One region of the Arthrobacter sp. 08Y14 genome, then DNA from elsewhere that is predicted to be linked to it. Evidence: riboswitches for the same ligand, from Rfam matches in the RefSeq annotation. Region 1 holds a riboswitch; the other holds the start of a gene.
What was found. Region 1 has a riboswitch for cyclic di-AMP ahead of CXR03_RS08920 (LysM peptidoglycan-binding domain-containing protein). Riboswitches for the same ligand answer to the same signal wherever they lie in the genome.

Region 1 (10,661 bases):
ACCGGCAAGACCACATTGGTTCCTCCGTTGCTCGCCAATCTGCTGGTTTGGCAGGAGAGCACCGGCGAAGGGCGCCCTGCTCCGGCGGCCACCGCCCAAAGGCCTCAGCGGATTGTCGTAACGCAGCCGCGCCGGGTGGCGGCGCGTTCGGCCGCGCGCCGGCTCGCTGCTTTGGACAACAGCCGGCTTGGTGCCCGGATTGGTTACACAGTGCGGGGAGAAAGCCACACCAGCCCGGAAACCATCATTGAGTTCGTGACTCCCGGCATCCTGCTGCGCCGGCTGCTCGCTGACCCGGGGCTGGAAGGAGTATCCGCCGTTGTCCTTGATGAAGTGCACGAGCGCGGGTTGGAAACAGACCTGCTGCTGGGCATGCTCACCGAGGTCCGGCAACTGCGCGATGACCTGACTCTGGTCGCCATGTCGGCGACCTTGGATGCACCCCGCTTTGCTGCGCTGATTGGCAGCGGGGATGGAAGTGAGAGAGACGGGTCCGGCCCGGTGCCCGTCGTCGGCTGCGCCGCGGCACTGTATCCGCTGGAAGTTCGGTGGGCGCCTGCGCCGTCCCTGCGTCTGGACGAGCACGGAGTGACCCGTAGTTTCCTGCATCACGTGGCTGATACGGCGGCCGCTGCACACAGCGAACTGCTGGCCGGAAATCCGGAGGCCGACGCCCTCGTCTTCGTACCTGGAGCCTGGGAAGTCTCCCATGTGGCCGCACGCATCCGCGGTAGCGCCGGTGCCGGAACCGAGGTGCTGGAGCTGCACGGGCAGATCGACCCGCGGGAACAGGATCGGGCCGTCTCGGGGAGGTCAGCCGGTGGCAAGCCGCGAATCATCGTCTCCACCAGCCTGGCTGAATCCTCCCTAACAGTCCCTGGGGTCCGTCTGGTCATCGATTCCGGATTGGCACGGGAACCGCGCCGGGACGCGGCACGCGGCATGTCGGGATTGGTGACCGTTTCCTGTTCCCGAGCATCCGCTGAACAGCGCGCCGGACGTGCCGCCCGCCAGGGACCGGGACGCGTTGTCCGGTGCTATGACGAACGAACCTTCGGAGCCGCGCCGGCACATCAGACACCGGAGATCTCCGTTGCGGACCTGACGGCTGCAGCTCTGGTCCTGGCCTGCTGGGGCGCGCCGGGCGGCGAAGGATTGGCGCTGCCTGATGCACCGCCGCATAGGGCCATGGAAGATGCTCAAACCGTGCTGCGGGATCTTGGCGCCGTGGAAGCCTCCGGCGCCGTCACCCCGATGGGTAAAACGCTGGCAGGAATACCCGCAGATCCCCGCTTGGCTCGGGCCCTGCTGGACGGATCAGGTGTTGTTGGCGTTCGCACGGCGGCAGAGACGGTGGCCCTGGTTTCCGGAGACCACCGCGCTCCGGGCGCCGACCTCACGCGCCTTCTCACCGCACTGCGCTCGGGACGGGACCCCGGGGAGAGGCGCTGGTCGGAGGATGTACGGCGCATGGAGTCCATCGCCCGGCGTGAAGAAGCAGTGCGCCGTGAAGAATCTCTTGATGTGGCAGCCACCGACGCCGTTGGCTTCGTGATCGGGCTCGCGTTTCCGGACCGCATTGCCCGCCGGGTGCCCGGAGAAGGACCAGAGCGCTATCTGCTCTCCTCCGGGACACGTGCCGGCTTGCCGGCCGGCAGCCCGCTGACAGGCTATGAATGGCTGGCAGTTGCCGAAGTGACCCGCGCCCAAGGCCGGGACGCGGCGGGAACGGGAGCCGTGATCCGTTCCGCCGCTCCGTTGAGCGAGGATGCTGCTGCCTCCGCGGCACGGCACCTGCTCACGGACACGGTGGAGGCACGCTTTGTGTCCGGCCGTGTCACGGCGCGGCGGGAACGCCGGCTGGGAGCGATCGTGTTGTCCTCAACGCCCGTCCGGCCGTCGGCCGAGGAAGGGAAACCGGCAGTGGCACGTGCCCTGGCATCGGAGGGCCTCGGCGTCATCGGGTTTTCTCCGGCCGCGGATTCCCTCCGCCGCCGCATGGCCCTGATCCGCCGGGAGCTGGGGGAGCCGTGGCCGGATGTTTCGGAGTCGGCGCTGTTGGCCAGGCTGGAGGACTGGCTGGCACCGGAACTGAACGCCCTGGCCGCAGGCGCCTCCGTGAACGGCATCGACCTCACCGAGCCGCTGCGCCGGCTGCTGCCGTGGCCCGAAGCCTCACAGTTGGCCGAGCTTGCACCGGAGCGGCTCGCCGTTCCCAGCGGCTCCCATGTGCGGATCGCTTATCCGGACCCCGACGACGACGGCCGCCCGGTTGTGGCAGTCAAGCTGCAGGAGTGCTTCGGCTGGGCAGAAACCCCGCGGCTGGTGCATGGCAGGGTGCCGGTGCTGTTCCACCTGCTCTCACCGGCACGCCAACCCCTTGCCGTAACGGATGACCTGGCCTCATTCTGGGCCGGACCCTATCAGCAGGTCCGGGCACAGATGCGCGGCAGATATCCCAAACATCCCTGGCCCGAGGATCCCTGGTCGGCGAAGGCCACGGCAAAAACGAAGGCAAGGATGTAGCTGCGACGGGTATCACGCGGGTGACTCCGCGGCTGCGGTCAAGTTCGCTCATAGGCTTGTTGGGTGGCAATTCGAGATTTCCTGGCGGTCCCGGCAGGCCGTGGCCACCGATTTCCGGCAGTTCGGGTAGCCGCTGGCCTTCTGGTTCCATTGCTGGTGCTGATCCTGCTTGGCCGCACGGACCTGACCATGTGCGCCATCTTCGGTTCGCTGACCGGAGTCTTTGGCCGCAGTGAACCCCACTGGCGCCGGCTCCGGCATCAATCACAGTCCGGGGTGCTCATGATCCTGACCGTGGTTGCAGGCGTCTCGATGTCCCTGGCCGGACGAGGCGACTGGGAAGTCGTTGCAGCCGCGACAGTCATCGCCGGCACCATTTCCGTTGCCGCCGATTATCTGAGGGTCCGGCCCGCCGGGCCGTTCACTTATATTTTTGCTTTCACCGCAACTGCCGCTGCCCCCTTTACGGGAACCGTAAGTGAAGCTGCCCTGGCCGCAGGAGGCGGCGCGGCGACGGCAATAGTCCTGGGCATCGCCGGCCGGGCCCATGCGCGCCGCCACAGCCCGCTGTGGCACCGACCGACCGTGCCGCCGCCGGATCGGCGGGCGATCCTGCAGCATTCGGGCAGATACGTCACTGCTGTGGCAGCGGCCGGTTCCCTTGCCGTACTGGTTGGACCCGGACACAGCTACTGGGCGATGCTGGCGGCATGCGCCCCGATTGCTGCCGTGAACGCCGCACGTGCTCCGCTGCGGGCGGCGCATTTCATCTTGGGAACCTACGCCGGAGTGCTGCTCTCCGCGCTGCTGCTCCAACCGGACTGGACCCCGGTGCAGCTGGCCGTCCTGCTGACCCTGCTGCAGTTTGCCGGTGAGATCTACGTGATCCGGCACTATGCGCTGGCCATGGTGTTCCTGACCCCTGTGGCCCTGCTGATGGGCGGCTTTGTGTCCATGCAGCCGGTCTGGGAACTGACCATTGACCGGGCGGTGGAAACCACCATCGGCGCGGTGGTCGCCGTCGGCGTCGTCCTGCTCACCACGCGCCAAAGGGGAACGCAGGCGCCCTCCATAGCGAACGATTCAGCAGCAATCGAGGGCCACCGGTACCCAAACCCGAGCTGACCCCGGGCCCGCCGGGCGCCCGGCGAATAGACTTTCGGCATGACGGACCGACCCCGGATTCTCGTCGTGGAAGATGACCGGCAGCTGTCCCGGATGCTGGCGGACCTCCTGGAATCGGAGGGCTACGCCGTGACCCTGGCTTTTGACGGCCAGCGCGCACTCCACGAGGGCTTGACCCACCCCTTCGACGTTCTGCTCCTGGACCGCGGGCTGCCCGCCATCGAGGGGCTGGATGTGCTGTCGCGGCTCCGCAGCCGCGGGATCCTGACACCAGCCCTGGTCCTGTCCGCCTTGGGCAACCCCGCGGACCGCGTCGAGGGGCTGGACCGCGGAGCCGAAGACTACCTGGCGAAGCCCTTTGACATCGACGAGCTGCTGGCCCGCCTTCGGGCACTGCGGCGCCGGAACATCGCCCGGGTTCCCGTCCTGTCCGTGCCCGGCGGAGTTTTCGACACCGCGGGCCGCACGGTAACCACCGACGCCGGGGAAGTGGTGGTGCTCTCGGACCGGGAGAGCGCGCTGCTGGAACACCTGGCCCGCCGGCCCGGTCAGGTGTTTCCGCGGGCTGACCTGTTGAGCGCGGTCTTTCCGGAAGCGGACGACGACGGGGTGGTGGACACATATGTGCATTACCTTCGGCGCAAGCTGGGCAAGCAGGCAGTACTGACGGTGCGGGGAATCGGTTATCGGCTCGGTACCAGGTCATGAGGGTTCGGCGGCCGTGGAGCGGGAAACCCCGCAGTTTGGAGGACACTGAACTGCGGCGGGCGGCGCTGCGCCTGGCGGTACAGTTCACGGCGCTGACCGTGGTGCTGCTGGGTTTGGCCGGCGTTCTCGTGTACGGGCTTGTGTCCGCCCAGACCCGGAGCGCCGTGGAACAAACCCTCATTTCGGCTGTGGAGTCCGACTCTCCGCGGGAAGCTCCGCTGGATGTGTTTTTGGCGGTGTACGACGACGGCCGGCTGGCCGTGTCCCGCAACATGCCCTCGGGTCTGCCGGACGAAGAGGCGCTGGCTGAAGTGGCAAGAACCGGGGAATCCCGCCGGGACACGGTAACCGCCGGGGACCGCAGCTATGAAGTCCTCACTGCCCGCCGCGGCGGCGATGTGGTGCAGGCTGCCGTCGACACACGGGAGGCCACTGAACAGCTGCGACGCCTGGCTCTGGCGCTGGTGGTGTCGGTTCTTGCGGCGGGGCTTGCCGCCGGTGCACTTTCGGCCTGGGCGGCCCGGGCCGCCATGCGGCCGATGGCCGAAGCCCTGGCCCTGCAGCGGCGCTTTGTTGCCGATGCCAGCCATGAATTGAGGACACCGCTCACACTCCTGAGCATGCGCGCACAGATGCTCCGCCGTCGGCTGGCCGCGGAAACGGATGCGCCGAAGTCCCGCGAGGCAGCCGTTCACGCTGCCGACGAGGTGGTGGATGACACCAAGGTGCTTAACGGAATCCTCGAAGATTTGCTGATGTCTGCTGATCCCCGCCAATCGGGACCGTTGGAGGAGGTAAACCTGGTGTCGCTGGCCGGCTCCACCGTCAACTCCCTGGAACCCGCGGCTCATCGGCGGGGATTGACACTGGAACTTGAAGCCCCCGAGCCGCAGGTGCTGGTGCGCGGCGGACAGTTCGCGCTGCAGCGGGTGTTCACGGCGCTCGGCGCCAACGCCTTGGACTTTGCCCGTTCACAGGTGCGCTTCTCGGTTCGAAAAAGCGGCGGAGAAGCGGTCATTCGTGTGTCCGACGACGGACCTGGCTTTCCGCCCGGTTTCAGCCGGCACGCCTTCGAACGGTTTGCCTCGGCCCGCGACAGGGCAGAAGAAACGCCGGGACCACGGCATTACGGTCTGGGACTGGCCCTCGTGGCGGAAATTGCGGCACGGTACGGCGGCAGCGTCCAGGCCTTGCCGGCGGTGAACGGGTCCGGAGGTGTGCTGGAAGTGCGGCTTCCGGCAGCCCGGGAGCATTCCCCGTTCTGAGCAGCGGAAGCCCGAGAGCCTTGGAAGCCCGAGAGTCGTGGAAGTCTAAGAATCCTCGAAGAATCAGCTCCGAAAATAGTTGTGTAGGTAAACCACTATTGGAGGTGAGTAAACACGATGGCTTTCCGGGACAAGGTCAGGGGCCCGCTCGGCTGGATTCTTGGTGTCGTGGGAGGTCTGGCACTGCTGGTTGGTGCCTTCTTTGCCGGCCTGGCCACTGGTGACAACAGTGTCGACCAGGAACAGGCGTCAGTGACCGAACAGCAGGAAAACCAGCAGGACCCGGACACGGACCAGGACACTGATTCCAAGCCAGAAAAGGGTATGCGCGACGGCGACCACAAGATGCGCGGCGACGACGGGGAAGCCCAGGGCGACGGACAGGAGCCGGACAACGGCGACAAGAAGGGTGTCGAGGAAGGCACAGACGACGGCGCCACCGAGGATGGCACCCCCGAGGATGCACCGGAACGCGGGCACGCCGGCCGCCATCACGATGGCAAGTTCGACGATGGCACCCCGGACGAAGACCGCCCCGCCAGGGACCGACACAGCGACGGTGACCACCATGAAGACGGCGGGAACGATGGAAACGAAAACACTGAGAACGAGCCCGCGGCCTGACATTTCAGTTCACCGGCGCACCCCAACCGGGTGCGTGTCCTAACTAACCAAAGAGAACGCCCGGCCAACTGGCCGGGCGTTCTCTTACCTTTATCGGGGCGCAGGTCCGTTCGCTTCCTGCGCCCCGATAGGAGCTACTGCTGCGAGATTACGCTACGCGGTAGTAGACAGCGCCGGAACCGACGTTGGCGCTCTGCTGGACAGTCTGGTTGCCGTTCCATCCGCTGTGGATGGCCTGGCCGTCACCAACGTAGATGGCGATGTGGGCAAAGCCCATGCCGCCGTCGGCGTAGTAGATGATGTCGCCGGGCTGGGGGTCAGAAACCGGGGTTCCGTAAGCAGCCAGCTGTGCCGGTGCCAGGTCGCCCACCGAGTGGCCGGCTGCCCGGAGGGCAACCTCCACCAGGACGGTGCAGTCCTGGGCGGCGCCCATCTGGGCGTAGGCGGAGTTCAGCATGATGGAGTTCGTGCCGGTGACAGCTGCACCCGTGGAAGCGGCCGGGGTCACGGAGGACGCCTGGGTGCTGAAGGTGCTGAAGTCGGCTGCGGCCGGGCTGGCTTCCGCCGGTGCGGCGTAGACGGCCTCAGCCGGTGCAGCGTAGGCAGCTTCGGCGGGTGCGGCGTAGGCAGCTTCAGCTACCTCAGCAACAGCGCCTCCGGCGTACGTGATGACGTCACCGGGGTAGATGATGGATTCCAGCGCAAGGCCGTTCAGTGCCAGGACGTTGTCCAGGCTGACGCCGTAGGTGGCTGAAATTGCACTCAGGGTGTCGCCCGGCTGGACAACGTGCGTTGACGCGGTGGAGACCGCGGCGGGTGCCGGAGTTTCCACGGGCGCGGTGACAGCCGCAGGAGCGCTGTAAGACTCGGTTGAGTCGTTTGCGATGACGCCTGCCGAGGCGGGGCCGGCCATGCTCAGCACCAGGCCGGAGCCTGCCGCCATGACTGCAGCGGCGCTGCCCACGGTGCGGGCCTTGCCGCTTGCGGTGTTTGCGATTGCGGCCCACATTCCGATATTTCCGGCACGGTGGCGTCCACGAGTATTGTTCAACATTAGAGTTACCTCTCCCGATACCTGCGAGGTGAGCTGTCGGATGCGGATGGGAGTCATCCGGTCCGCCGAAGAAACCCTCGGCTGACTTAACCCCAAGGATTCAAGGAACCCGTAAGTGGTTCCCCCGCCTCTGCCGAAGTGTGAAATCTGTGGACCTTGACCAGCGGCAGAGCTAGGTAACAAGTCAAGGGCGCCGTTTCAGGTAACGGCATGGCTTCAACAGTACAAGCTGATTACGGGCAGATAACTATTTAGTAACGAAGGTCGCACAGGCGTGTGAGTGGCGCCGCTGTATGGTATTGGTGGCCGGTGGCACAATAGGCCGCCGCGCCCCCGGAAACCGGGGGTATGGGGAGCCGGCGGATCCCCGCAATCAGCCCGCCGGAGACCGTTAGGCAGGCGAATCCGTCTGGCGCTGGAGCGTGGCTGAGGTCAACTCCCCGAATCCGTGCACCAGGTCACCGGGTGCAAGCCTCAGCCCGCGGGCAACACCGGATCCCTTCAGCACTGAACCGCGCTTTTCGGCCGGCAGCGAAGCATGGTCCCCGCCGTCGGCCAGCACCACTGACTCCGCACGGACCGCGCCAACGATCTGCGATCCGGAGCCAAGCACCGACCTTCCCGTCACGACGGCACCGTGGGTGAGCCGGGCGCGGTCGCCCACTGCAACAGCATCCGACCGGCCCGCCGTGAGCTGGACGCCGCCCGGCCCCAGGGTGATTTCGGAGCCGAGCAGAAGCATTCCGCCGTCCTCCGCAGACAAGAACGTACTTGGATAAAAGATGTTCCGGTCTCCAATGACGCAGAAACTCTGTTCGTCGACGGCAATAACGGTTCCGGGATAAAACACATTACCCTCGCCCAGCTGTGCTTTGCGGGAAATCAGTATGGATGAAGGGTCCAGGATCTTCTGGGTGGCACAGAGCTGCAGGATTTCCGCGACGGTGAGGTAACCGAATTCTTGGCGAATACTGTCGGGATCGTTCCCTTGAAGCTCTGGCATATTCATCTCTTCCTCGTCATCTTGCCGGACCGGGTATGCATCAACCGGAACCGGGGCACTCTTTAGCCTACCTGTCCTGTTCGCTGTGCCGCAGCGGACTGGATGGAAGGACCAGCGGTACAGTCCGGTGACACGTTTGTCCAGAGTGCGGGCGGGGTGCGCAGGAGAAAAAATGTTTGGGTCAGCAAATGCTTTCCGTAAATCCCAGTCAATTAGGACCGAAGGTACGCCAAAGTGGCCAGAACCCGGCGGTGGCCGCTGTCAGACGGAGAAAGACCGAGTTTCGCGAAGATATTGCCGATGTGCTTGCTGACGGCGGTTTCGGAAACGAAAATGGCCTGGGCAATGGCAGTGTTGCCGAGTCCCTCGGCCACCAGCCCCAGCACTTGGAACTCCCGCGGGGTCAGTGACCTCACCGGGTCCTGCGTGCCGCGGCGGCTGAAGAGCTGGGCAATGACTTCCGGGTCCATCACCGTTCCGCCGGCCAGGACACGCCTCAGGCCGTCCACGAAATCGCCCACCTTGCCCACGCGTTCCTTCAGCAGGTAGCCCACGCCCTGCGCACCGGAGGCCAGGAGCCGGCTGGCATATCTGTCCTCCACATAGGAGGACAGGACCAGGACCGGAAAGTCCGGTACGCGCGAACGCAGCTCCAGCGCGGCGCGCAGCCCCTCATTAGTGAACGACGGCGGCATCCGGACATCGAGGACCGCACCGTCCGCGCTCCCCGGCTCAAAGGCGGCGAGCAGGTCCTCAGCGTTGTCAGCCGAGCCGACCACCTCGAAACCCTCGCCCTTCAGCAGCAGCTCCAGTCCGGCGCGCAGAAGGGCATCATCTTCGGCGATCAGAAGGCGCATGGCAGTTCCACCCTTAGCTCGGTTGGTCCGCCCTGCGGACTGTTGAGGATCAGCTTGCCGCCAAAAGCGGAGGCCCGGCGGGCAATTCCCGCCAGCCCGGTGCCCCTGCCGGCCCCGGGGCCGGGACCGGTACTGGCGCCGGACCCCGCACCATACGGCGGGACAGCAGCCCCGCCGTCGCCGTCGTCGGCCACCCGGATCACCAGCACATCTTCGCGCGGTATGGCCTCAGTGCGCAGGACCACCTCGATTCGCGACGCATTCGAATGTTTCGCCGCATTGGTGAGCGCCTCAGCCAGCACAAAGTAAGCAGCTGATTCCACAGCCGCAGGAGCGCGCAGCAGGCCATGGACGTCCAGGGAGCACGGAATGGGAGAGCGGCTGGTCAGTGCTGAAGCAGCTCCGCCCAGGCCCAGCTCATCGAGGATGGGCGGGTAGATGTCGTGCACGGCCTCGCGCAGGCCGGCCAGTGCCTCGGTGGCGGCGTCCTGGGCGCGGCTGATGAAGGGAGCTGCGGCGGCGGGATCGCTCTCCGCTGCGCGCTGGGCCAGCCCAAGCATCATCACCACGCCCACCAGCCGGTTCTGGGCGCCGTCGTGCAGTTCCCTTTCGATCCGGCGCAATTCAGCGGCATGGGCCGTCAGGGCGCTGGCACGGGCAGCGGACAGATCTTGGATCCTTCGGGAGAGCTCGTCATACCGGCGGGGCGAAAGAATTGCCAGCGTCCCGCCGCTGAGACGCCGCGCCAGCCACGGAGGCAGCAGCCAGGCTGCATATCCGTAGATCAGGCCCAGCAGGACGGTGGCTCCTGCCGCAGGCCAGCTGGTCACCGGAAAGGCGAGCTCAAGCGGCGTCGCCGAGGGAAACAGCATCCATAACGGCGCCGCGAATACGTAGAGCACCGCGGCCAGCGGCAGCGCCACGGCCAGGCAGCCGGACAGCAGAGCGAAAGCCCCGTGGAACAACAGCCAGGACACGTCACGCTTCGTTTCGGGCGCGCTCACCAGCACCGCCAGCTCCCCGAAGGTATATCTGTCCTCCAGCCGGCGGCGGTCAAAGGGCACGACGGCACAGCTGTAGGCGGCCGCACGGGCCTGCGCCCGGGAGGCCAGCAGGTTCAGGGCTGCTAAAAGGCGGGGAACGGGATACAAGCCCACGCCCAGAGGCAGGAACGGAAGCAGGACGACGGCGGCTACAAGGACCCCCAGTGAAGCGGGCCAGGACATCGCCTCATGCAGGAGGAAACGAACGGCGCTGAGACGGGTCTCCAGGCTGGCACGGGGAGGAAGCTTCACCTACTCGATTATGCCCTGCTCCGGTTCCAGCGGGGGTATAGCCAGCTATACCTCCGATTGGGGTGCTGGCTGTATCGGACCGGGAACACCTTCTCCGTAGCGTCGTAGACAGCGAATACGCAGCGGCAACCGGCCGCTGGACCCCGAGAGAAGGATAATTCCCATGTACACCGATGCCAGTGAAGTCCCTGGACCGATTGCTCT
Region 2 (10,661 bases), on a different contig from region 1:
CGCTGACGGTGCTGCCCAGGGACAGGTAGCCTGCAGGCCAGTCGTGAAAACTGATTCCTGCAGCAGCCAGTGAGTTGGTAACCAGCATGGTGCAGTCCTGCGACACGCCCAGCTGGGCGTAAGCAGCCGCTGCAATGATGGAAGCCGTACCGGAGGCCGCCGGAGCGCTGTCCTGGACCGGAGCGGGGCTGGCCGAGACGGCAGGTTGTGCACCGTAGCCCGCAGGAGTTGCGTCCTGCAGCGGGGCTGCCGCTTGGGACTGCTCTGCCGCGGGCTGCCCTGCCTCGGACTGCATTGCCGGCGTCTGCAGCGCAGTCTGGGACTGCACGGCAATCTCAGGCTGCACTGCTTCAGGAGCCGTAATGACACCGGCAACGGCCGGACGGTCAAAGTTCACGGAAGCAGTGGAAGGAACCGTCAGTTGTGCGGCAGCGGCCAGGTCCAGCGTGCTGGTCTGAACGTCGCGGGCAACATCGGAACCTGTTGCGTTGGCTGCGACACCGGAAGCCAGAACCAGGCCGGATGCAGCAACAACAACAGCCGCCTGCCGTCCCATGGAACCGGCGTTGGCAGACACTGCCTGGGCAAGTGCACTCAGCGGTGCGGTGCGTTCCACCGGTGCGCGGTGACGGGCACGCTCAGTTGTAGAAGTCATGCGAGTGAAGTCTCCGTTATCTGCAACTGGGCTTAGCTGACGCGGACGAAGCTTGCGCCGCCGAGGTAGGACAGCGGGTGCAGAACGGTGTTCATACCGTCGAAGCCGCCGCTGATTACCTGACCGTTGCCCACGTAGATTGCTACGTGGCCGGAGGTGATGACGAGGTCGCCCGGCTCGGGCGAGCCGACAACAGAGCCGTATGCGAAGAACTGCGCGGGAGCCAGGTCGCCAACCGACTTGCCGACCGAACGCAGTGCATTCTCCACCATGGCGGTGCAGTCCTGGGCAACGCCGATCTGCGAGTAGGCGGAGGCTACCAGGGCCGCGCCAATACCGCTGGCTGCGGGAGCAGGAGCCGAAGCAGGTGCGGGAGCCGGGGTGTTGACGGCCGGAGCCGCTGCAGGTGCCGCGTTGGTGGCGGCCGGGGCTGCGGGCTGGGCCTGAACGGCTACGGCCTGCTGCGCCTGAACGGCGGCAGCCTGCTGGGCCTGAACTGCCTGCTCCTGGGCTACGGCGGCTGCAGCCGCTGCTGCTTCTTCCGCAGCAACCTGGGCACGGTATTCAGCGCCGGATACAGCAGAGACCGGCTCAATGGTGGCCAGTTCGAAGGGTGCCTGTGCGGAGACCGAAACGGCGCCGGTGGTGGTTACGGCACTGAGCGGAGTGGCCTCGAGTGCCTGACGATCGGTGCTGACGGCTGCCTGGGCGGGAAGACCAGCGGCCAGGACGAGTCCTGAAGCAGCGACGACGACGGCTGCCTGGCGGCCGATGGTTCCCACATTGGAGGTGACGGCCCGGGACAATGCTGAAATTGGGCTCGACTGGACGGTGGCCGCGCGACGGCGGCCGTGAGCTACTGATGACACAAGTTTGCCTCTCCCAATGCCTGCGAGGTGAGCTGTCGGATTCGGATGGGAGTCACCCGGTTGCCGGCTGTGAAGCCTGGCAACTTAACCCCAAGGGCTTCTTGCGAAGCCCGAATTTGGTTCCCCCGCCTCTGCCATGCGATGTTGCGAACGGACCTCAGACAGTGGCAGAGCTCGGCGATCTGTTAGAGGGTGCCCGATCTTTAGGTCGATCAGGCACGAGGATGACCTTACAACAACATTTGGCCAATGTCACGTTCAGGTCACGGAATGGTTATCCTGCGGTCACAGCCAGCCCAGCGGGTCAACAACTTCGCCGTTCACCATGACCTCAAAGTGCAGGTGGCAGCCCGTGGAAGCACCGGTGGTACCGCTGGCCCCCACCAGGTCCCCCCGCTCCACCGTGGCTCCCACAGCAACGGCAAGGCTGGACATGTGGTTGTAAGTCGTTTCAACACCGTTACCGTGGTCCACAACCACGCGGTTGCCGCCACCGTAGGCGTGCCAGCCCGAGAAGGTCACGGTCCCGGACGCAGCTGCAGTGACGTCAGTGCCGCAGGCGGCCGAAAAGTCCTGGCCGCGGTGCATCTCGCCCGCGGTGCCCGTGATCGGGCTGACCCGGTAGCCGAAGCCCGACGTTTCAACGAGGTCCGCTGCCAGCGGCTTCGCGAGCGTCCCCTTGGCCGCGCCTGCAGAGATCTCCGAACCGGAGGCAACAACCACGTGTCGGAGTTTGGCTTCGGGATCGAATTTGCTGCTGAGTGCGGCACGTTCAAAGCTGACTGTCGCTTCGGGATCAGCCGATACCACCGGGGCTTCAACCGCAACAGCCTGCAGTTCCTGCACGGGCTCGCTGACGGCGGCGGTGGTGGGGATGGCAACGGTGAGGATCAGGCCGGAGGTTGCCGCTGTGATCGCTACCTTTTGTGCGGTGTCGCCTAGGGTGTGGTTCTTGGTTTCCGCGCGGCGGCGGCCGGATGTCTGGCCGTTCCGGGAGCGTGGAGCCGGGGCCGGAGCAGACGCGCGGCGCCTGCCCGGGGCAGCATGCTTCGACAAGGTATACCTCTCTCATATGCCTGCGAAGTTAGCTGTCGGATTCGAGTAGAGAAACTCGGCCCCGCACTCACCACCGGCCACACCAGTGGTGCGGCCGCTGTGCTGATGCTGGAGGCTTCACCCCGAGGCAGCCTTGGCTGCCGATTGATGGGTCCTCCGCCCCTGCCTGAAAGTCTGAAATTCCGGGCCAGTGGCAGGGTTCGGCGTAAGGCCCGGATAACGGTGTTATTTCAACGTCATTAAGTCACTATAGGTTAAGGAAGCCAAAAGAGACCATTCCGTTATCCGGCGGTGGAAACAAACACGTGGTTGGCTACCTCTGGAGGAAGCTCGAGCGCCCCTTCAATCCCTGGTACGCGCACGGAGATGTAGCCGGCCACCGTCTCGGCGGTAAGTTCCGCACCCGGGCGCAGCCCTGCCTCATCAAGCTGGACGAGCAGTTCGGGCTCCACCTGGACCGGTTCGGCAAGGCGAACCAGCTGCAGCTTGGTTCCGGGCTCAGTCGCGGCAACCGCTGCAACCAGGTTGATGACTCCGTGGTGGAAGAGTTCGGCGGCTACTCCGCCAATCTCTTCCAGGCCCGGGATGGGGTTTCCGTACGGCGATTCCGTGGGCCGGCCCAACAATTCATAAAGGCGCCGCTCCACCCGCTCGCTCATCACGTGTTCCCAGCGGCAGGCTTCATCATGCACATACGCCCAGTCCAAGCCGATCACGTCTGAGAGCAGCCGTTCCGCCAGGCGGTGCTTACGCATCACTTCCGTTGCCCGGCGCCGGCCCAGTTCGGTCAGCTCGAGATGCCTGTTCCCGGACACCACCACCAGTCCGTCCCGTTCCATCCGGCCGATTGTCTGGGAGACCGTTGGCCCGGAGTGGCGCAGGCGTTCTGCGATCCGCGCCCGGAGCGCAACAATGTTCTCCTCTTCAAGCTCCAGGATGGTCCGCAGATACATCTCAGTGGTATCGATGAGGTCCGTCATGGCAGGGCCGCTCCTATGTATTCGAGGGAAGATCAGGAGAACAACGGCTGGACGCCGCCGCCACAGGTGATTACTGCCAATACGTTACTTCATTGACCCACGGGGCGGATAATTCCAGCGGTGTCCGGCACCTTGCTGAGCGAGTTCACAAATGGCCCGGACACGGCACGGTGGGGCAGAATAAAAGGGCATATCAGAGCACCCTGCCTACCGCTTGGAGCGATACCCCATGGGCGAAACCGCCTCGCTAACGATTCCCGCCGAACTACTCCCCCGGGACGGCCGGTTCGGTGCCGGCCCCTCCAAGGTGCGTCCGGAACAGATGGAAGCACTGTCCCGCGCCGGCGCAAACCTGCTCGGCACCTCCCACCGCCAGGCACCCGTCCGTAATCTTGTGGGGAACGTACGGGAGGGACTCTCCAGCCTTTTTCGCGCGCCGGACGGCTACGAGGTGGTACTTGGGGTAGGCGGTTCCACCGCATTCTGGGATGTGGCGTCCTTCGGCCTGGTTCGGGAAAAAGCACAGCATTTGTCCTTCGGCGAGTTCGGTTCCAAATTCGCCGCGGCCACCAACAAGGCTCCGTTCCTCGCGGAGTCCTCCATCATCAAGGCTGACCCGGGAACCCGTCCCGAGGCTGTCGCTGAGGCCGGAGTGGACGTTTACGCCTGGCCCCAGAATGAAACATCCACGGGCGTCGCCGCACCGGTCCGGCGTGTTCAGGGCGCCGACGCCGATTCACTGGTCCTCATCGACGCGACCTCTGCCGCCGGTGGCTTGGACGTGGACCTGGCGGAATCCGATGTGTACTACTTTGCTCCGCAGAAGAACTTCGCTTCCGACGGAGGGTTGTGGCTGGGCATGTTTTCCCCCGCGGCACTGGAACGGGCCGCGCAGATCAATGCAACGGACCGCTGGATTCCCGATTTCCTGAACCTGCAGACGGCCATCGACAATTCCAAGCTCAACCAGACCTACAACACGCCGTCGCTGTCCACCCTGGTCACGCTGAACGCGCAAATCGAATGGCTGAACGCGAACGGCGGCCTGGACTTCGCCACCGCGCGCACAGCGGACTCCGCCGGCCGGATCTATGCCTGGGCGGAAGCTTCCCCTCTGGCCACTCCCTTCGTGGCCCGGCCCGAGGACCGCTCCAATGTCATTGCCACGATTGACTTCGACGACAGCATTGATGCGGCGGCAATCGCAAAGACGCTCCGCGCAAACGGCGTCGTGGACGTGGAGCCTTACCGCAAGCTCGGCCGCAACCAACTGCGGATCGCAACGTTCGTGGCCATCGAGCCGGACGACGTCAGCGCGCTGCTGCAGTGCATTGACTACGTCATCGAACACACCCGGTAATTCCCCCGGACAGCGAGAGAGCCAACCAGCAGGACCCGGCCTTTAGACCAGGCCCGGGTCCTGCTCTGTCTCACTGGTGGTCATGTGGAGCCGCCGGGGAAGAGCCCGGTCATAGTGAATCCGCAGGTGGTGCGCCCGCCATGCCCAGACGAAACCCACCACGGCGGTGATAAGCCCGGATGCGGCCGCTACGCCCAGGCTCCAGCGCGGCCCAAAACTGTTGGATACCCAGCCCACCAGAGGAGCACCGATGGGGGTTCCTCCCATGAAGATGGCGAAGTACAGCGCCATCACCCGCCCGCGCATCACCGGGGTGGTGGTCGTTTGGACATAGGCGTTGGCGCTGGTCATCAGGGTGAGCGCAAAGAGTCCCACCGGAATGAGCGACACGGCAAACCACAACAGGGTGGGCGCTGAGGCTGCCACCAGGCAGGCTGCACCAAAAGCCCCAGCCGCACCGAAGACAAAACGCAGCCGCGGTTTGTCCCGCCGTGCCGAGAGCAGCGCCCCGCACACCGAGCCAATGGCCATGACCGAGTTCAGCAAACCGAAGATTCCGGCGTCCTGGCCGAACTCGGTGCGGGCCATGGCCGCAATGAAGACGGCGAAGTTGAGCCCGAAGGTGCCCACGATAAACACGGCCAAAAGCACCATCATCAGGTCGGGGCGAAGCCGGACGTACTGCAAACCCGCCCTGATGCGCCCCTTGCCCGGAGCCGCTTTGGGCAGAACCCTTAGTTCACTGCTGCGCATCTTCAGCAGGGCGATGACCATGGCAGCGAAGGTGAGGGTGTTAATAAGGAAGACCCAGCCCGGGCCAACCGCAACCGTCAGCAGTCCTGCTGCGGCGGGGCCGACCATGCGGGCACCGTTGAAGGAGGCACTGTTCAGGGCAACGGCGTTGGGCAGGTCGGATTCACCCACGACTTCCGAAACGAAGCTTTGGCGGGCCGGCGCGTCCACGGCGGAGACCACGCCCAGCGCAAGCGCAAACGCGTAGACGTGCCACAGCTGGGCGGCGCCCGAAAGGACCAGCACCCCCAGCCCCAGGCCCAGAGCGGCCATGGCCACCTGCGTGAAGACCAGCACCTTGCGCCGGTTGTAAGTGTCGGCAATCAAGCCGGCCCAGGGAGCCAGCACCAGCTGGGGGCCGAGCTGCAGGGCCATGACGATGCCCATCGCGGCGGCATCCTGGTCCGTGAGGATGTCGTACACGAGCCAGTCCTGGGCGGTCCGCTGCATCCAGGTGCCGATATTGGACACCAGCGCACCCAGGAACCAGATGCGGTAGTTAAAGAACCTCAGCGACCGGAACAAAGCTCACCACCGGATAAACAAGACTTGATGATTTCCCCCGGACCCACTGGTTTAACGATCCTCCTGCGCTGCCCCGTCCTGGCCGGTGCCGTCCCCGGCACTGTCTGCGGCATCGTCTGCTGCGTTGCCGTCGCCGTCGGGCTGTTCGCGTTCCTGCGCCGCACGGGCGGCTTCCTCAGCCGCAACGTCCTCCGGACGCAGCCGTTCCGACCACGGCAGCCATTCCGGAGCCAGAACAGCATGTTCCGAGGGCAGCAGGCCCACCTCACACACCGTCGCCGCTTTGCCCCGCGGCACCCGCGCCACCGTGGCATACCAGTGCCAGCCGTTGTAGCCGGGGCGCAGGGACTCAAAACGGTGCGTTACCAGGCGCTCCGCGTCGGGAAACGCACCAATGTAGGAGCCGATCTGCTCAGCCGGGACAACTTCGAGAAGCCCTGCGCGGGCCGTTTCAACGGCTGCTGCCAAAACCGCGTCCGGCTTCGATGGCCGGCGTACGCGGCGGGGGGCCTTGGCAGGTGACTGGGTTCCGTCGGCAGCAGCTGCCGCGGAAACTGTTTCGGAAGATTCTGTTGCGCTAGTGCTCATGCAGCGACTCCGCCTTATACGTCCAGGTCATCGGCAACGGCACGCAGAACGGCCGCCACCTTGGTGGCATGCTTCTTATCCGGATACCGGCCCTTGCGCAGGCCGTTCGAGACTGCATCCAACAGTTTAATAAGGTCTTCGGTAATGATTGCCATGTCATCCGCGCTCTTGCGCGTGGCCCGGGCCACCGACGGCGGAGCCTCCAGGATCCGGGCCGAGAGGGCCTGTGGCCCCCGCCGCCCGTCGGCAACACCAAACTCCATGCGGGTACCGGGCTTTACCTCGGTGACACCGGCCGGAAGCGCCGAGGCATGAAGGAATACTTCCTGACCCTCGTCTGTGGCCAGAAACCCAAAACCTTTACCAGTGTCGAACCACTTGACCTTGCCGATGGGCACTTCGGTTACCTCGTTCTTAGCTGTTGAGTGCAGCAGATGCCTGCCGCATTGTCCGCATCCCGTAATTTCCGTCCGCGTGCAGCACTGGTGCGCGGCAACTGTTTCCACTTAATGCGGGCCTGCCAGATACTACGGGAGAGATACTACGGGGAAGTCTGTCCCCTTAGAATATCCCGCCCGGGTAATCCTTCTCCGTGCCCAACCTTTGGAGGGCACCGTTTCCGCTGTTAGCGTTAAAGCCCATGGACACCCGCACGCCTTCGCCCGGCGAGACACCGCAACGCACCGCCCCCCAGAAGTCCATCGTGCGACGGGTACTCTCGGGCACGGCCGCGACGCTGGCTGTCCTGGGCCTGCTCTGCCTGGGAGTTGTTCTCCTCTCTGCTCTTCGCGGCGAGAGCGTCTGGCCGGGCTTCGCCGCGGGGGCCATCTATTTGCTCCCGGCGGCATTCCTCCTGATGGCAGGCCTAATAATTGACGGAATCCGCCGCAGGCGACGCGGCTAAGCCGTTTGTTTTGGTTCCTGGTCGGGTAACGTGGAGACGATGTCCGCGATCCGAGCTTTAGCCGAAGATCTAGCTGCACGCAGTGACGACCAACTGCGTGAATTGCTTGCGGCCCGACCAGACCTGGTCCTGCCTCCGGTCCCTGATTTCCAAGCCCTTGCGGCCCGTGCGTCAACACGGATCAGCGTCCAGCGCGTGCTGGAAAAGCTCACTTCCCCCGAGCTGCAGGTCCTGGAGGCCGTGGACCTGACGACCAATGAAAACTCACACCTCAGCACCACGGCGTCGTGGCTGAAGAGCGCCATAGCCGGGTCCACCATCAAGGCCCTGGACGGCATCCTTAACCACCTGCACGCACTTGCCCTGCTGCGCCGCGCCACTCCGCACCCCGGAGCGCCCAGGGCCGACGCCGGACGCCGCTTCTATTTGCCGGTCTCAGTGCTGGGGGAAGCCCTGGGCGCCTACCCCGCGGGGTTGGGCCGGCCCTATTCCACGCTTGCAGTCCAACAACCGGAATTCGGCCAGCGGCTCGTGGGCATTGTGGAGGGACTGCGCCAAAGCGGCATTCCCATGGAAAGGGCCGACACCCCTGCCACCGCGGCCCACTCGCTGCACCACCTGGTTTCGGATCCGGCCGGCTGGAGCATGCTGATGGCCGATGCGCCGCAGCAAACCCTCGACCTCCTCCGACGGTTCAAGTACTCCCCGGTGGGTACCATCCCCAAAAAGGCCGCGCTGGGCCGTGCCGTGCTTGATAATCCTTCCCCCACACCCGTGGAGTGGCTGATAGCCCGCGGACTTCTGGTTCCACTGGATGCGCTGCATGTGGAGCTTCCCCGCCCCGTGGGCCAGGCCTCCCGGGGTCACGTCATTGTTTCTGATTTCAAGCTTTCACCTCCCGTTCCGGCAACCCGGCGTGTCTCCAACAATGTGCGGGACAATGCCGCTTTCGGGGCAGTGGCCGAAACCCTGCGGCTGGTCACCGAACTGCTGACCCTCGCCGCGTCAACACCGATCAGCACACTGCGCTCAGGCGGAGTGGGAGTGCGGGAGGTGCGCCGGGTTTCGGAAGCACTGCGCGTTGATGTGCCCTCCACCGCCTGGCTGCTGGAACTGGCCGCACTGGCCGGCCTGTTGTCTCTGGACGTCACCACCTCCCGCTGGTGCGTCACTGAGGAGACCTGGCTGACCCTGGACCGGCATGAGCAGTGGAAGCAGCTGGTGAGCGCATGGCTGGAGGCAGACCGTGCTCCCTCCCTGGTGGGCAGTCCGCTGCCCGGCGGCGGAGCTGTCAACGCCCTGGCAGCCGAGGCATCCCGACCCGATGCGCCGCTGGTGCGCAAACGGTCGCTGGAGATGCTTTCCGCCATGCTGGAGGAGGACACCGCTGAGGAAGGTTCCACCGGAGCCCTTGACGGAGAATCCCTCGTGGGTGCCTTGACCTGGCACCAGCCCCGGCTTCAGCGCCGCTTTGCGCGGCTGGTTCCCGGCATCCTCAAAGAAGCCGCCCAGTTGGGATTGCTCGGATCGGGGGCCCTCACCGGCTTGGGCTCCGCCGTTGCCGCCGGCGACTGGGACACTGCGGTGGAACGCCTGCGCAATGCCCTTCCGGAACCGCTGAACTCCTTCCTGCTGCAGGCGGACCTGACGGCTGTCGCTCCCGGATACCTGGAGCCCGGCGTCGCCCGAAAGCTCGCTTCCATTGCTGTGGCTGAGGGCCAGGGCCCTGCCACCATCTACCGCTTCAGCGCTGACTCCATCCGCCGCGCCCTGGATGACGGGCAGAGCGCCGCGGACATCCTGGACTTCCTGCGCCGGCATTCAGCCACGGAAGTCCCCCAGCCGTTAAGGTACCTGGTGGAAGACACCTCTGCCCGCTATGGACGGCTCCGGGTCGGTGCCATGGCTTCCTACCTCCGAAGCGACGACGAGGACGGGCTCTCCGGCCTGATGGTCGATCCCGGCACAGCAGCCCTGGGTCTGGTGCGGCTGTCACCCACCGTCATCGGCTCCGTGGCAAGCCCGCAGGAGCTCTCCCATACCCTGCGCGAGCTCGGATACACGCCCGCATTGGAGGGCCGTGCCCGCCCGGTGGCCGGATCCCACGCACATCCGCCCATCACCGTACCGGCGTCGTCGCGCACCCGGCTCAATCCCTGGGAACTGACGGACGAGGATATTGCGGACCAGCTGGCAGCCCTGCGCGGCTCCGGACCCCCCGTCGCCGGACGCAGTGAAAGCCAGCCCCTGATCGGCTTGGAAATCCTCCGCGAAGCCATCCGCACCCGCAGCTCGGTCCGGATGGGTGTCGTGGACAGCCAGGGGAATCAGCGGCAGGAAATTTTCGTTCCCTTATCAGTCACCGACGGACGGGTGCGGGTCTTTGATCCGCGCCGGGACGTGGAGAGAGTGGTGTCGGTGCACCGAATCATGGATGTCGAAATAGTGGAGGATACCCCGGCGCATGGCTGACGGACCATTGATTGTCCAGAGTGATAAAACCATTCTGCTGGAGGTGGATCATGCCCAATCGACAGAGGCGCGGCACGCCATCGCCGCCTTTGCCGAGCTTGAAAGGGCGCCTGAGCACATCCACAGTTACCGGCTGACGCCGCTGGGCCTGTGGAATGCCCGGGCCGCGGGGCTCGACGCCGAGCAGGTCCTTAACACCCTGCTGACCTACTCCCGCTTCCCGGTGCCGCACTCGCTGCTGGTGGACATTGAGGAAACCATGTCCCGCTACGGACGGCTGAGGCTGGAGAAGGACCCCCAGCACGGCTTGGTGCTGCGCACCACTGACTACCCGGTGCTGGAAGAAGTGATGCACGCCAAGAAGATCCAGCCGCTGCTCGGCCCGAGGATCGACGGCGAGACCGTGGTGGTGCAGTCCTCCATGCGCGGGCAGCTCAAGCAACTGCTGCTGAAGCTTGGC

Region 2: it holds a riboswitch for cyclic di-AMP, as region 1 does, so the genes downstream of both, CXR03_RS17280 (NlpC/P60 family protein) here and CXR03_RS08920 (LysM peptidoglycan-binding domain-containing protein) in region 1, are expected to answer to the same signal.

Annotation. Positions count from the first base shown of each region.
Region 1 covers NZ_PJIX01000002.1:496,930-507,590, forward strand. The annotation lists gene hrpB (ATP-dependent helicase HrpB) at 1-2,526, shown strand, start outside; gene CXR03_RS08900 (FUSC family protein) at 2,590-3,651, shown strand; gene CXR03_RS08905 (response regulator transcription factor) at 3,691-4,359, shown strand; gene CXR03_RS08910 (HAMP domain-containing sensor histidine kinase) at 4,395-5,624, shown strand; gene CXR03_RS08915 (hypothetical protein) at 5,742-6,248, shown strand; gene CXR03_RS08920 (LysM peptidoglycan-binding domain-containing protein) at 6,397-7,302, opposite strand; cyclic di-AMP (ydaO/yuaA leader) riboswitch at 7,307-7,458, opposite strand; gene CXR03_RS08925 (hypothetical protein) at 7,694-8,305, opposite strand; gene CXR03_RS08930 (response regulator transcription factor) at 8,518-9,162, opposite strand; gene CXR03_RS08935 (histidine kinase) at 9,150-10,457, opposite strand; gene CXR03_RS08940 (ABC transporter ATP-binding protein) at 10,621-10,661, shown strand, end outside.
Region 2 covers NZ_PJIX01000005.1:95,241-105,901, forward strand. The annotation lists gene CXR03_RS17275 (NlpC/P60 family protein) at 1-655, opposite strand, end outside; gene CXR03_RS17280 (NlpC/P60 family protein) at 688-1,524, opposite strand; cyclic di-AMP (ydaO/yuaA leader) riboswitch at 1,528-1,714, opposite strand; gene CXR03_RS17285 (M23 family metallopeptidase) at 1,810-2,580, opposite strand; cyclic di-AMP (ydaO/yuaA leader) riboswitch at 2,583-2,796, opposite strand; gene CXR03_RS17290 (metal-dependent transcriptional regulator) at 2,862-3,560, opposite strand; gene serC (phosphoserine transaminase) at 3,790-4,920, shown strand; gene CXR03_RS17300 (MFS transporter) at 4,963-6,237, opposite strand; gene CXR03_RS17305 (DUF3027 domain-containing protein) at 6,289-6,825, opposite strand; gene CXR03_RS17310 (cold-shock protein) at 6,840-7,223, opposite strand; gene CXR03_RS17315 (hypothetical protein) at 7,466-7,729, shown strand; gene CXR03_RS17320 (helicase-associated domain-containing protein) at 7,769-10,201, shown strand; gene CXR03_RS17325 (DNA repair helicase XPB) at 10,194-10,661, shown strand, end outside.